DNA from 3 places in the Paracoccus sp. SSJ genome. Region 2 is predicted to be linked to each of the others. Evidence: riboswitches for the same ligand, from Rfam matches in the RefSeq annotation. Region 2 holds a riboswitch; each other region holds the start of a gene.
What was found. A riboswitch is a leader RNA that binds a small molecule or an ion and turns the genes downstream of it on or off. The one in region 2 is predicted to bind cobalamin.

Region 1 (4,102 bases), on a different contig from region 2:
GAAGGTGCGGCCCTGGCCGTAATAGCCCCAGGCCTCGGAATAATCCCGGTCGAACAGGTTCACCACGCGGCCGGTCAGGCGCAGGTTTTCGGTCAGGTCGTATTGCGCGGCCAGGTTCACCGTCACGAAATCGGGCAGTTCGGTGGTGGGCGGGGTCCAGCTTCTGAACCATTCCTCGTCGTAATTGCCCGCGACATAGCGCAGATCGGCCGTGGCCGAGCCGCGACCCCCGGCAAAATCGCCCGTGGCGCGCAGCCCAAGCTGGTGGCGCGGCTGGCGCGGGATGGGATCGTCGTCTTCCGTGCGGGCGTCGGTATAGGTATAGGTCGCGCCCAGCCGCAGCCAATCGGTGGCTTCATAGTGCAGATCGGCCTCGAACCCCTTGCGCGTGCTGGTGCCGGCGATGTTTTGCGAGGTGGTGCCGGCCCCGACGATCATGTCCTCGACCTTGCTGGTGAACAGGGTCGCCCCCAGCGCAGCCCGTCCCGCTGCGAAACTCCAGTCGGCGCCGATTTCATAGCTGCGGCTGGTTTCCGGCGTCAGGTCCGGGTTGCCGCTATAGCTGCCCGGCGCATAGCCATAAAGCTCGAACATGGTGGGATTGACGATGGCCTTGCCGGCGGCCGCGCGCAGGCGCAGGTCGCGATCGGGCAATTGCCATGCGCCAGCGATGTTCCAGGTGGTCGCGTTGCGGAAATCGTCGTTGAAATCGCGCCGCAGGCCGGCCTGGATGCCGATCCCGTTGTCGAACTGGCCCTGATATTCCAGCGCGAGCGATCTGGTGTCGCGCTCATACCGGCCGCCCGGTGCATAGGAGCTCTCATAGATCTCGCGCTTCTTCTGCACCGCGAAATTGAGCTTTTGCGCGGAATTGCGGGCATTGCCGCCGTCCAGCGCCCATGTGCCGGTATACCTGAAATCCCGCAGCCGCGAGGCGTCGTCGTAATCCGGCACGCTGTCGTTGAAATGGTCCGTGGCCTGGTTGGAGCCCGAGACGGCGAAGCGGTTCAGCAGCCTGCCCCCCAGCGCCTCGGCCTCGATCCAGAGCGAGCCATAGGTTTCGTTGCGGTCGGCGGTGTGCGGTGTGTCGATCACATGGTCGTCGGGGGAATCCACCGGGTCGATCGCCCGGTCGTAGCCGTATTCCTGCCAGGTCCGGCGCAGGGTGAAGCCGGCGGTCACGGCCTCGGCGATGTCGTAGGAGCCACCGAGGGTCAGCGTCTCGCGGTTGTTGAACTCGGTATCGCCGCCGGGCGTGCGCGAGGCGTCCTCGCCATCGGTGCGGCGTGTCGCCGCCGAGAAGCTGATCTGGCCGCGCTCGCCCATGGCGCGGAGATGGGCGCTGGCGGCGCGGGTGCCCAGCCCGCCGATCTCGATCCCGCCGCCATAGCTCAGCCCCGGGACAGAGGCGCGGCGGGTGGTGATCGCGATCACCCCGGCGGCGGCATTGGCGCCGTAGATGGTCGATTGCGGGCCGCGCAGCACCTCGATGCGCTCGACATCCTCGGTCAGAAGACCGCTGAAGACATAGTCTCCGTTGCCGGGAGAGTTGGCCTCGACCCCGTCGATCAGCACCAGCACATGATTGGCTTCGCCCCCGCGGATGCGGACCTTGGTCAGGGTCTCGCCGGTCGAGGTCACGGCAAGCCCGGGCAGGTCGCGCAGCGCGTCCTGGACGGTGACGAAGCCGCGCTGCCGCAAATCCTCGGCGGTCAGGATGCTGTAGGCCCGGCCATAGGCGCTTTCGGCGACGGGCGACAGCCCGCCCGACAGGACCACCGGGTCAAGCATGACGGGGGCCTGGCCTTCCTGCCCCGTTGCGGCGGCGGGCAGGAGCAGGGCGGTGGCGGCCAGCAGGGAAGCCGGGGTTCTGAACAACATTCCAAAGCCTTTCCAGCGCGGGATCCGGCCCGCGATTTGCAGAACTGTCCTGCGGAAAGGCCAAGGGCAGCCCGGCCGCGGGATGGCGACTGTCACCTCTGCGGAAGGCCGCTTTCCAGACGCGCCCCGCGCCGGAAATGGGTGATCGCTGCGGCAGGTCTCCTGGCTGGCGGATCATCGCTTGGGCCGGCCTTCCCGGGGATCTTCCCAGTGGCGCCTTCGGCCTTCGCTCACCGCCTACAGTTGCGGGGGCAGCCCCGGCCTTGCCCGTCCGCATCGCGGCGATGGGCGCGCCGGTGTTCCCTTTTCATCCGGCAGATCGCGCCGGAACCGTAGCGGCCCCGCATTGCCGCAGCGGGGCGCCGGCTGTCAAGCGCCATCCTTGGCACCGGACGCGACATTCTGTCCGGCGGGGGCCGGCGGGCGGCGGAACCTGCCCCGCGGCCGCCGCATTGGGTCCAGGCATCCGTGCGCGAAAGGGAGGGCGGACAAACCGATGGCCATGCCGCAGATCCTGGCCGTGCTGATCCTTTGCGCGATGATGGCGATGTTCGTCTGGGGGCGGCTGCGCTACGACGTGGTGGCGATGATCGCGCTGCTCGCCTCGCTGGTGGCGGGCACGGTCAAGCCGGACGAGGCGTTTCGCGGCTTCAGCGACGATATCGTCATCATCGTCGGCAGTGCGCTGGTGGTCAGCGCCGGCATCTCGCGCTCGGGCGTGATCGAGGCGGTGATGCGCCGCGTGCTCCTGCGGTTGCGCAGGCTGCGCTGGCAGCTTCTGGTGCTGGTCGGCTCGGTCACCTTCCTGTCGGCGCTGGTCAAGAACATCGGCGCGCTGGCCATGCTGATGCCGGCGGCGCTGAAGATGGCGCGGCGTTCGAGGCATTCGCCCTCGGTCTATCTGATGCCGATGGCCTTCGGCTCGCTCTTGGGCGGGCTGATCACGCTGGTCGGCACCTCGCCCAACATCATCGTCTCGCGGGTGCGCGAGCAGATGACGGGCGAGCCCTTCACCATGTTCGACTATGCCCCGGTCGGCATCGGCCTGTCGCTGGTCGGGCTGGTCTTCCTGCAATTCGCCCATCGCCTGCTGCCCAGGGACCGCCGCGCCACCGCGTCGTTGAGCGAGGCGGTGAACATCAGCGACTATCACACCGAGGCCACCGTGCCCGAGGGCGCCGGCATCGTCGGCATGACGGTGGGCGATTATCTGGGCGCCGTCGACGGCGAGGTGGCCGTCACCGGCCTCATCCGGGGCGGCGCGCGCCGTGCCGTGACGCTGCCCGACACGGTGATCGAGACGGGCGACACGCTGCTTTTACGCGGCGAGCCGAATGCGCTGGAGCGCGCGGTGACCAAGCTGGGAATGGAGCTGACCCGGCAGGATGCGGCGGCCGAAGAGGGACTGCCCGCCGACAAGATCGGCGTCATCGAGGCGGTGATCGCGCCCGCCTCGCTGCTGGTGGGGCAAAGCGTGGGGCGGATCGCGCTGTTCGACCAGCACGGCGTGAACCTGATCGCCATCTCGCGTGCCGGCCATCGCATGACGCAGCGGCTCAGCCAGACGGTACTGGCGGCGGGCGACGTGCTGCTGGTGCAGGGGCCGATCGAGCTTTTGCCCGAGCGGATGCGGGTGCTGGGCCTCTTGCCGCTGGCCGAGCGCGACATCCGGCTGGGCGGGGTGCGCAAGCAATTGCTGCCGGTGCTGATCCTGGCGGTGGCCATGGCGGCGACGGCGGCGGGGCTGGTGCCGGTCGCCATCGCCTTTTTCGCCGCCGCCGTGCTGATGATCCTGACCGGCGCGATCAGTGCCGAAGAGGCTTATGAGGCCATCGAATGGCCTATCCTGATCATGCTGGGCGCGCTGATCCCGGTCAGCGAGGCGCTGCAAAAGACCGGCGTGACCGACCTGTTGGGTGCCTGGCTGTCGCAGGCGGCGATGGGCCTGCCGGTCTGGGGGGCGCTGACGCTGATCCTGGTCGCGGCCATGGCGGTCACGCCGTTCCTGAACAATGCCGCGACGGTGCTGGTCATGGCGCCGATCGCGGCGACTTTCGCCAGCCAGCTCGGCTATCGGCCCGATGCCTTCCTGATGGCGGTGGCGGTCGGTGCCGGCTGCGATTTCCTGACCCCCATCGGGCACCAGTGCAACACGCTGGTCATGGGGCCGGGCGGCTATCGCTTCGGCGACTACGCCCGGCTGGGCGCGCCGCTGTCGGCG
Region 2 (4,102 bases):
GTCGCAGCGCGGGCAGAACGCGTGTTCGCCCGCGATATGGCCATGCCTGGGGCAGACCGAGAATGTCGGCGTGACGGTGATGTAGGGCAGGCCGAAGTTCTCCAGTGCCCGGCGCACCAGCTTGCGGCAGGCCTCGGCCGAGGACAGCTGCGTGCCCATGTAGAGATGCAAGACCGTGCCGCCGGTGTATTTGCGCTGCAGCGCCTCTTGCCGTTCCAGCGCCTCGAACGGGTCGTCGGTAAAGCCGACCGGAAGCTGGCTCGAGTTTGTGTAGTAAGGCTCGTGTTCGGTGCCGGCCTGGAGAATGCCGGGGAAACGCTTGCGGTCCTCCTTGGCGAAGCGATAGGTGGTGCCCTCTGCCGGCGTCGCCTCCAAGTTATAGAGATGTCCGGTCTGTTCCTGGAAGGCGGTGATGCGCGCCCGCAGATGGTCGAGCAGCCGCAGCGCGAAGCCATGGCCCCAGCTCGTGGTGATGTCATGTGCATCGTCGGTGAAGTTGCGGATCATCTCGTTGATGCCGTTCACGCCCAGGGTCGAAAAATGGTTGCGCAGCGTGCCCAGGTAGCGCCGGCTATAGGGAAACAGCCCGTCGTCCATCAGCCGCTGGATCACCCGGCGCTTGATCTCCAGGCTGTCGCGGCCCAGGTCGAGCAATTCGTCCAGGCGACGCCGGAGCCCGGCCTCGTTGCCCTTGTGCAGATGGCCCAGCCGCGCGCAGTTGACGGTGACGACGCCCAGCGAGCCGGTCTGCTCGGCGCTGCCGAACAGGCCGTTGCCGCGTTTCAGCAGCTCGGTCAGGTCCAGTTGCAGCCGGCAGCACATGGACCGCACCATGTTCGGCTTGAGGTCCGAGTTCAGGAAGTTCTGGAAATAGGGCAGGCCGTATTTCGCCGTCATCGCGAACAGCAGCTTGGCGTTCTCGCTGTCCCAGGGAAAGTCCGGCGTGATGTTGTAGGTCGGGATCGGAAAGGTGAAGACCCGGCCCTTTTCGTCGCCGCGCGTCATCACCTCGATATAGGCGCGGTTGATCATGTCCATCTCGGCCTGCAAGGCGCCATAGGTGAAATTCATTGGCTGACCGCCGATCACGGGCACCTGGTCGCGCAGATCCTCGGGGCAGACCCAGTCGAAGGTCAGGTTGGTGAACGGGGTCTGCGTGCCCCAGCGCGAGGGGACGTTGAGGTTGAAGATCAGCTCCTGCATGGCCTGCCGCACCTCGGCATAGCCCAAGCCATCCTTGCGGATGAAGGGGGCCATATAGGTGTCGAAGGAACTGAAGGCCTGCGCGCCGGCCCATTCGTTTTGCAGCGTTCCCAGGAAGTTCACGATCTGGCCGATGGCGCTGGACAGGCGTTTCGGCGGCCCGGCCTCGACCTTGCCGGGGACGCCGTTGAAGCCCTCGGTCAGCAAGGTGCGCAGCGACCAGCCGGCGCAATAGCCGGCCAGCATGTCGAGGTCGTGGATATGCAGGTCGCCCCGGCGGTGCGCCTCGCCCATGGCAAGCGGATAGACATGCGACAGCCAGTAGTTGGCCACCACCTTGCCCGAGACGTTCAGGATCAGCCCGCCGAGCGAATAGTCCTGGTTGGCGTTGGCATTCACCCGCCAATCGGCACGGTTCAAGTATTCGTTGACCGACGAGGCGACATCGACGGCGACATCCCTTGCCGGCGCGGCGGGCGGGGGCGTAAGCGGCGCCGGCATCAACGCGCCCTCCCTTGCCTGCGGCTTGCTGCCGCCCTTGCGGTGCTGCGGACGGCGACGCCGGCCTCGGCAGGTCTGGTGGTGAAGAATGGCCGCATCTGTTCCCCGTGCTGCTGTGGGCGGGGCAGGCCAGGACGCATGGAGCCCTGCGGCGACAAGGCCGCATTGCCAGGCGCACCGCCGGGACACCCCGCCCGTGGTTCATCGTCATCGTCACGGCAGGTCTCCTGGCTCGCAGGTCGCGGCCCTTGCCGGCCTTCCCAATGCCGTGCGGCACCAGTGGCGTGATCCGGCGCAGGCTCGCTGCTTACAGTTGCGGGGGCAGCGCCGGCCTTGCTCCGAAAGGCGCACCGGCTTCCCTCTTCGCTTTCGGGCCGGATCGACCCGAAAGAACCGTGATGCCTACATATAGGGATTAAGGCGCCGTATCCGTCAAGATGTTGTATTGACCTGCGACACTTTGTCCAAGAGAGGAAGTCAGACCGCTCACAACAACGGGTGCAGCGGACCTGAAGCAGGCCGATACGGTTTTGTACATGCAAATTTTCTGCTCGTGGTAGAGCGTCGTACAATTCGGAACCGGCCAGTCCAGGCCCGATGGATCAGCAGGCTCTTAGAGAAGATGAATGCCCCGATCCTTGTCGGGGCATTCGTTCGCATCAGAAGGTCATCTTCAGGCCGATACCCAGCTCGCGTGGCTCGACCACGGTGGCCTCGAAGCCGCCGATCGAGCGGCTGGCCCGCAGATAGGTCACCGAGCGGTCGTCGAACAGGTTGTTGACATAGGCGAAGGCCTGCAGGTTCTCGCGCGGTTGCCAAGTCAGCCGGGCATTGGCCACGGTATAGGAATCGACCCAGGTGTCGCGGTCCTCGTTGTCGTCGGAATAATAGCCGTCGGTATGGCGCAGCTGGCCGCTGAGCCGCCATTCCGGGGTGATGTCCCAATCGGCCGCCAGCGAAAGCGTATAGTCCGGGGACCGGCCGAAGCGATGGCCCTGGTAATCCGCCGCCGCGCTGGTGAAGCGGCTGATCTCGGTATGCAACAGGCCCAGCCCCGCCTTGACCCGCAGATTGTCGCGCAGCAGATAGTCCATCCCCAGTTCCAGGCCATAGGACTTGGCGCGCTCGGCATTGACGGTGATCGAACTGCCGATGTTCTCGGGCAGGCTGGTCACGACATAGCGCTGCGCATCATGGAGCTGGGTGTAGAACAGGTTGCCGGTCAGTTCCAGCCGGTCGTCCAGCAACCGGGTGCGGCCGAAGATCTCGTAGTTCCACGAGGTCTCGGCATCGAAGGGCACGTATTCCCCGCTGGTCAGGTTCAGCGTCACCCCGCCCGGGTTGTAGCCCTTGCTGATCATGGCGCCGATGCGGGTCGACTCGTCCAGGTCATAGGCCAGCGCGATCCTGGGCAGCCAGGCGTCGAAGCTTTCGTCGTAATCCAGCACGTTCGGGGTAAAGCTCGACACGCCGCGCCGGGTGATGTCGTCGCGCTGATAGCGCAGCCCGCCGGTCAGGCTCCAGCGGTCGGCAAGGCGCCAGGTGGTTTCGGCGAATATCCCCAGGCTGTCCTTGCGGTCGTCATAGGTGGTGGTGCCGCGGTAATCCAGAAGCTCGTCCGAATCGGTGCGCGAGACGAACAGTCCCGCTACGCCGCTGATCCGGTCCTCGGGCGTCCCGAAGGTTACGCGCGTCTCGTTCGAGGTCACGTCCTGATCCAGGATCGCTGTGCCCGCGCTGACCGGCTCGGTCGAGCGTTTGACCCAGATGTCGGAATATTGCAGCTGGTTGAACAACGTCCAGCCATTGCCGAATTCATAGCTGACATCAAGGATGGTGGTGTTCGTGCGCAGCCGCCAGCTGGGATTCGAGGCGGTGGCGCTTTCCAGATCCTCATAGGGCTCGGTCGCGGCTTCCCAGTTCGGCCGGTTGGTCAGGCTGTGCGAGAAGGTCAGCTTGCCCTCGAGCCCCGGGATCTCCTGCGGCTGCCACAGCAGCTTGGCGCGGATGGTGCGGGATTCATGGTCCTGGTCGGTCGAGCCCACCGCGAAGTCGGGGTTGGTATAGTCGATGTAATTGTCGCGCGCCCAGTAGTCGACGGCGATGCGCCCGGCCAGATCCTCGGACAAGGGCCCCGAGGCCATCAGGCTGGCGCGGCGGCGGCTGTGGCTGCCATATTCCAGCTGCGCGGCGCCCTCGGGCTGGAAAGTCGGATCCTTGGTCTTGACGATGATCGCCCCGGCGATCGAGTTCGCGCCCTGGGTCGCGGTCTGCGGGCCGCGAAAGACCTCGATCGACTCGACGTCCCAAAGCGCCTGGCTGCCCCAGACGATCTCGTTGTAGCCCAGATAATGCCCGTCCAGATTGAAGGCCAGCCGCGGGGCCGTGCCGCCGAAGA
Region 3 (4,102 bases), on a different contig from region 2:
TTTCCGAGAAGGGCAGGCCATAGACCTTTTCCACGTCATGGGGCGAGAACAGGTACATGTCCTCGTTGCGCTTGGCGAGTTCGAAGGTCACGTCCGGGATCACCACGCCCAGCGACAGCGTCTTGATGCGGATCTTTTCGTCGGCGTTCTCGCGCTTGGTGTCCAGGAAGCGCAGGATGTCGGGGTGATGCGCGTTCAGATAGACCGCCCCCGCGCCTTGCCGCGCGCCAAGCTGGTTGGCATAGGAAAAGCTGTCCTCCAGCAGTTTCATCACCGGGATGACGCCCGAGGACTGGTTCTCGATCCCCTTGATCGGCGCGCCGGCCTCGCGCAGGTTGGTCAGCATCAGGGCGACGCCGCCGCCGCGCTTGGAAAGCTGCAGCGCCGAATTGATGCCGCGGCCGATGGATTCCATGTTGTCTTCCAGCCGCAGCAGGAAGCACGAGATCAGCTCGCCCCGCGACTTCTTGCCGGCGTTCAGGAAGGTCGGCGTGGCGGGCTGGAACCGGCCCGACAGGATTTCCTCCATGAAGCGCATGGCCAGATCCTCGTCGCCGCGCGCGAGCGCCAGCGCGACCATGACCACCCGGTCCTCGTAGCGTTCCAGATAGCGCCGCCCGTCGCGGGTCTTCAGCGTATAGCTGGTGTAATACTTGAAGGCGCCGAGAAAGGTCGGAAAGCGGAATTTCCGCGCATAGGCCGCGTCCCAGATCCGGTGCAGGAAGGCGCGCGGATACTGGTCCAGCACCTCGGCCTCGTAATAGCCCTCGTCGACCAGATAGCCCAGCTTTTCGTCCAGCGAGTGGAAGAAGACGGTGTTCTGGTTGACATGCTGCAGGAAATACTGCCGCGCGGCCTTGCGATCCGCGTCGAAGCGGATGCGGCCCTCGCCGTCGTAAAGGTTCAGCATCGCATTCAGCGCGTGATAGTCCAGCTCGGCCTTTACGCCATCGTCAAGCATTCCGTCCCCCAGAATTTCGCAAGCCCCGCCTGAACGCGGGAAATGTCCAGATCAGTCCCCGCCAGCTCGAATCGATACAGCACGGGGACGTTGCACTTGTCAGATATCACCCGACCGGCCAAGGCGTATGTCGCCCCGAAATTCCGGTTGCCGGCGGCGATGACGCCGCGCAGCAGGGCCCGGCGGTCAGGATCGTTGAGAAAGCGGATCACCTGCTTGGGCACCGCGCCCCGACCCATCCCGTCGGCATAGGTCGGGCAGATCAGCACATAGGGCAGGGCGGGGGCGGGCATCTCGTCCCTGGGCGAGATCGGGATGCGCCCGGCCGGCAGGCCGAGCCGCGTCACGAAACGCGCCGTGTTCCCCGAGCCCGAGGAGAAATAGACCAGCCCGCCCATGGCCCCGGATCAGGACAGGCGGCCGATCATGTCCGGGCGGAACCCGGCCCAATGGGCTTCGCCGGCGATGACGACGGGAGCCTGGCGATAGCCCAGCGAGGCGACCAGTTCCATCGCCGCGTCATCCTCGGTCAGATCCACCAGATGGTAGTCCAGGCCGCGCGCATCCAGGGCGCGGGTCGTGGCGGTGCATTGCACGCAGGCGGGCTTGGAATAAACGGTGATGGTCATGCCTCGGCTCCTTTTGTTCTGTCGGCAAGAGGGGGCCGGGCCGATGGGCGTGCCATCCGGACCCTGTTCCAGCCCCGCGCCCGCCGCACGGTTTCGTCCTTTCGCGTCATGGCAGGTCTTCTGACTTGCGGGTCTCGGCTTGGCCGGCCTTCCCGGGGCGCGTGGCCCCAGTGGTGATCCGGCGTCGCTCTCCGCTTACAGCTGCGGGGGCAGTGCCGGCTTTTCACCGGCTTCCCTTTTCATCCCCGAGTCGGCCCCGGGACAACCATGACCCTTGCAGTTAGCCATGGGTCATGGCCGGGGTCAATCCATATTTAGTGGATAACTGCGTCCGCCATGGAATATCTGGTGGGCGCATCGATTCTGCCTGTCGCGGGGGATTTCCGGCTTCCGGCGATATCCCGGCCGGGGTATTGCGCCGCGTCCGGCCGGGCAGGCTGTTGGATTGCCGCAACACTCGCCTGTTTCGCAGTCGAAATGACGCAGCGTCATTTGACAAACTGCGACAATTGGCCCCCTTGCATGGGTTACGCGCGGCCAGGACGAGGCACTTCGTTCCCCTTCCGGCTCGTGACACCGCAAGCCATTGATGAGCCAGCACCTTCCTGTCGTTTCCGCCCTGAGGCGGTTGCGATTCATCTTTCGTGCCGGGATCAACCCATGAACAAAACCCATCCCAAACCGCCTGCCTCGGCGTCGGCCGCGCAATTGCTGCCGACCCTGGGCCTGCTTCCCGTGCTGGCCATCTCGGCCGGCGTAGCCGGCCCCGCCCAGGCGCAGGATACCGTAACCCTGGACACGGTGGTCATCCGCCGCCAGCAGGGCAACGAGGCCGAGACCAGCTACAAGGTCACCGAAAGCACCTCGGACAAGGCCACCGCGCCGTTGCTCGACACGCCAAGGACGGTGACCGTCGTCACCGGGCGCCAGATCGAAGAGCGCGGCCAGACCTCGGTCGCAGACGTGCTGCGCACCACGCCGGGCGTCACCCTGGGCGCAGGCGAAGGCGGCGTGCCGCAGGGCGTGCGCCCCTATATCCGCGGCTTCGAGGCCAGCCAGGACATGCTGGTCGACGGCATGCGCAACGCCTCGCGCACGCAATACGAGGCCTTCAACCTGGAATCCATCGAGATCAGCAAGGGCCCGGGCGGGGTCTATTCCGGTGCCGGCTCGACCGGCGGCACCATCAGCCTGAACAGCAAGATCCCGCAGCCGGGCGCCTTTGACGAGGTGGCGCTGTCCTACGGCACCGGCAACTATGTCCGCGGCACGCTGGATTCGAACCGCGAATTCGGCGCGATCGGCCTTCGCCTGAACCTGATGGCGCAGCGCGCCGACGACCTGGGCGGGCGCGACGGCGTCGAGTCCAGGCGGGTCGGCGTGGCGCCCAGCTTCAGCTATCGCCTGACCGATGACAGCAAGATCACCGCCGGGCTCTATTACTACAAGGACGAGGATACGCCCGATTACGGCGTGCCGATGTCCAATGCCACCACGCCGGCCGCATGGCGGCGCGGCTCGGGCACCCGCATCGACCCGTTCCTGCCGGTCGATGTCGATCCCGACACCTTCTACGGCCTGCACGCGCGCGATTTCCGCGACATCGAATCCGCCTCGGGCTATGTGAGGTTCGAGCATGCCTTCTCGGACAGCCTGCGGCTGACCACGGCGCTGCGCAAGGCACGCGACACCAACACCTATGTCGTGACCTCGCCGACCTCGGGCAGCGACGGCCTGGTGTCGCGCAGTTCCAAGGCTTCGGATCGGGTGAACGAGACGGTCTCGTTCAACGCCCAGCTTTCGGGCGAGGCACGGGCCTGGGGCGTCGAGCACAGCTTCGCGGTCGGCGTGGACATCGCCAATTCGCGTGCCACCACCCGCCGGCTGACGGTGACCAATCCCGACCCGATGCCGACCTCGCCCTATGAGAATCCGAACCCCGGCGCGCCCTGGGGCGGCAGCATCGAGCGCGGCGGCGAGAGCGGCTACAGCACCACCAGGTCGCGTGGCGTCTATGCGCTGGATACCATCACCTTCACCCCGCAATGGGAGGCGACGGTGGGGCTGCGCTGGGACGATTACAGCGTCGACAGCATTATCCATGCGACCGACACCACCCCGCGCGAAAGCCACGGCAACGATTCCGATTTCCTGAACGGGATGCTGGGCGTGGTCTACAAGCCGGTGCAGAACGGTTCGATCTATGCCTCGGCCAGCACCTCCTCGAACCCGGCGGGCGAGGGCGCGGGCACTGGTGGCAGCAATGCCTCGGACGATCTGGACAGCCTCGACCCCGAGCGCAGCGTGAACTACGAGATCGGCACGAAATGGCTGGTGCTGAACGACCAGCTCGAGCTGAGCGCGGCGCTGTTCAGGACCGAAAAGGACAATGCCCGCGTCACCAACGCCCTGGGCGAGACCGCGAATATCGGCAACACCACCGCCAGGGGCATCGAGCTGGGCTTTGCCGGCCAGGTCACCGAGCGCTGGGGCATCTGGGGCGGTTATGTCC

Region 1: linked by a shared signal. The riboswitch ahead of QPR87_RS14595 (TonB-dependent receptor plug domain-containing protein) and the one ahead of QPR87_RS12085 (ribonucleoside triphosphate reductase) in region 2 are both predicted to bind cobalamin.
Region 3: linked by a shared signal. The riboswitch ahead of nrdH (glutaredoxin-like protein NrdH) and the one ahead of QPR87_RS12085 (ribonucleoside triphosphate reductase) in region 2 are both predicted to bind cobalamin.

The regions. Positions count from the first base shown of each region.
Region 1 is NZ_JASSPE010000013.1:3,790-7,891, forward strand. Features, by position in the region: gene QPR87_RS14595 (TonB-dependent receptor plug domain-containing protein) at 1-1,881, opposite strand, end outside; cobalamin riboswitch at 2,017-2,231, opposite strand; gene QPR87_RS14600 (SLC13 family permease) at 2,378-4,102, shown strand, end outside.
Region 2 is NZ_JASSPE010000009.1:120,320-124,421, reverse strand. Features, by position in the region: gene QPR87_RS12085 (ribonucleoside triphosphate reductase) at 1-1,704, opposite strand, end outside; cobalamin riboswitch at 1,905-2,117, opposite strand; gene QPR87_RS12080 (TonB-dependent receptor) at 2,364-4,102, opposite strand, start outside.
Region 3 is NZ_JASSPE010000013.1:12,469-16,570, forward strand. Features, by position in the region: gene nrdE (class 1b ribonucleoside-diphosphate reductase subunit alpha) at 1-961, opposite strand, end outside; gene nrdI (class Ib ribonucleoside-diphosphate reductase assembly flavoprotein NrdI) at 943-1,359, opposite strand; gene nrdH (glutaredoxin-like protein NrdH) at 1,369-1,590, opposite strand; cobalamin riboswitch at 1,684-1,875, opposite strand; gene QPR87_RS14635 (TonB-dependent receptor) at 2,251-4,102, shown strand, end outside.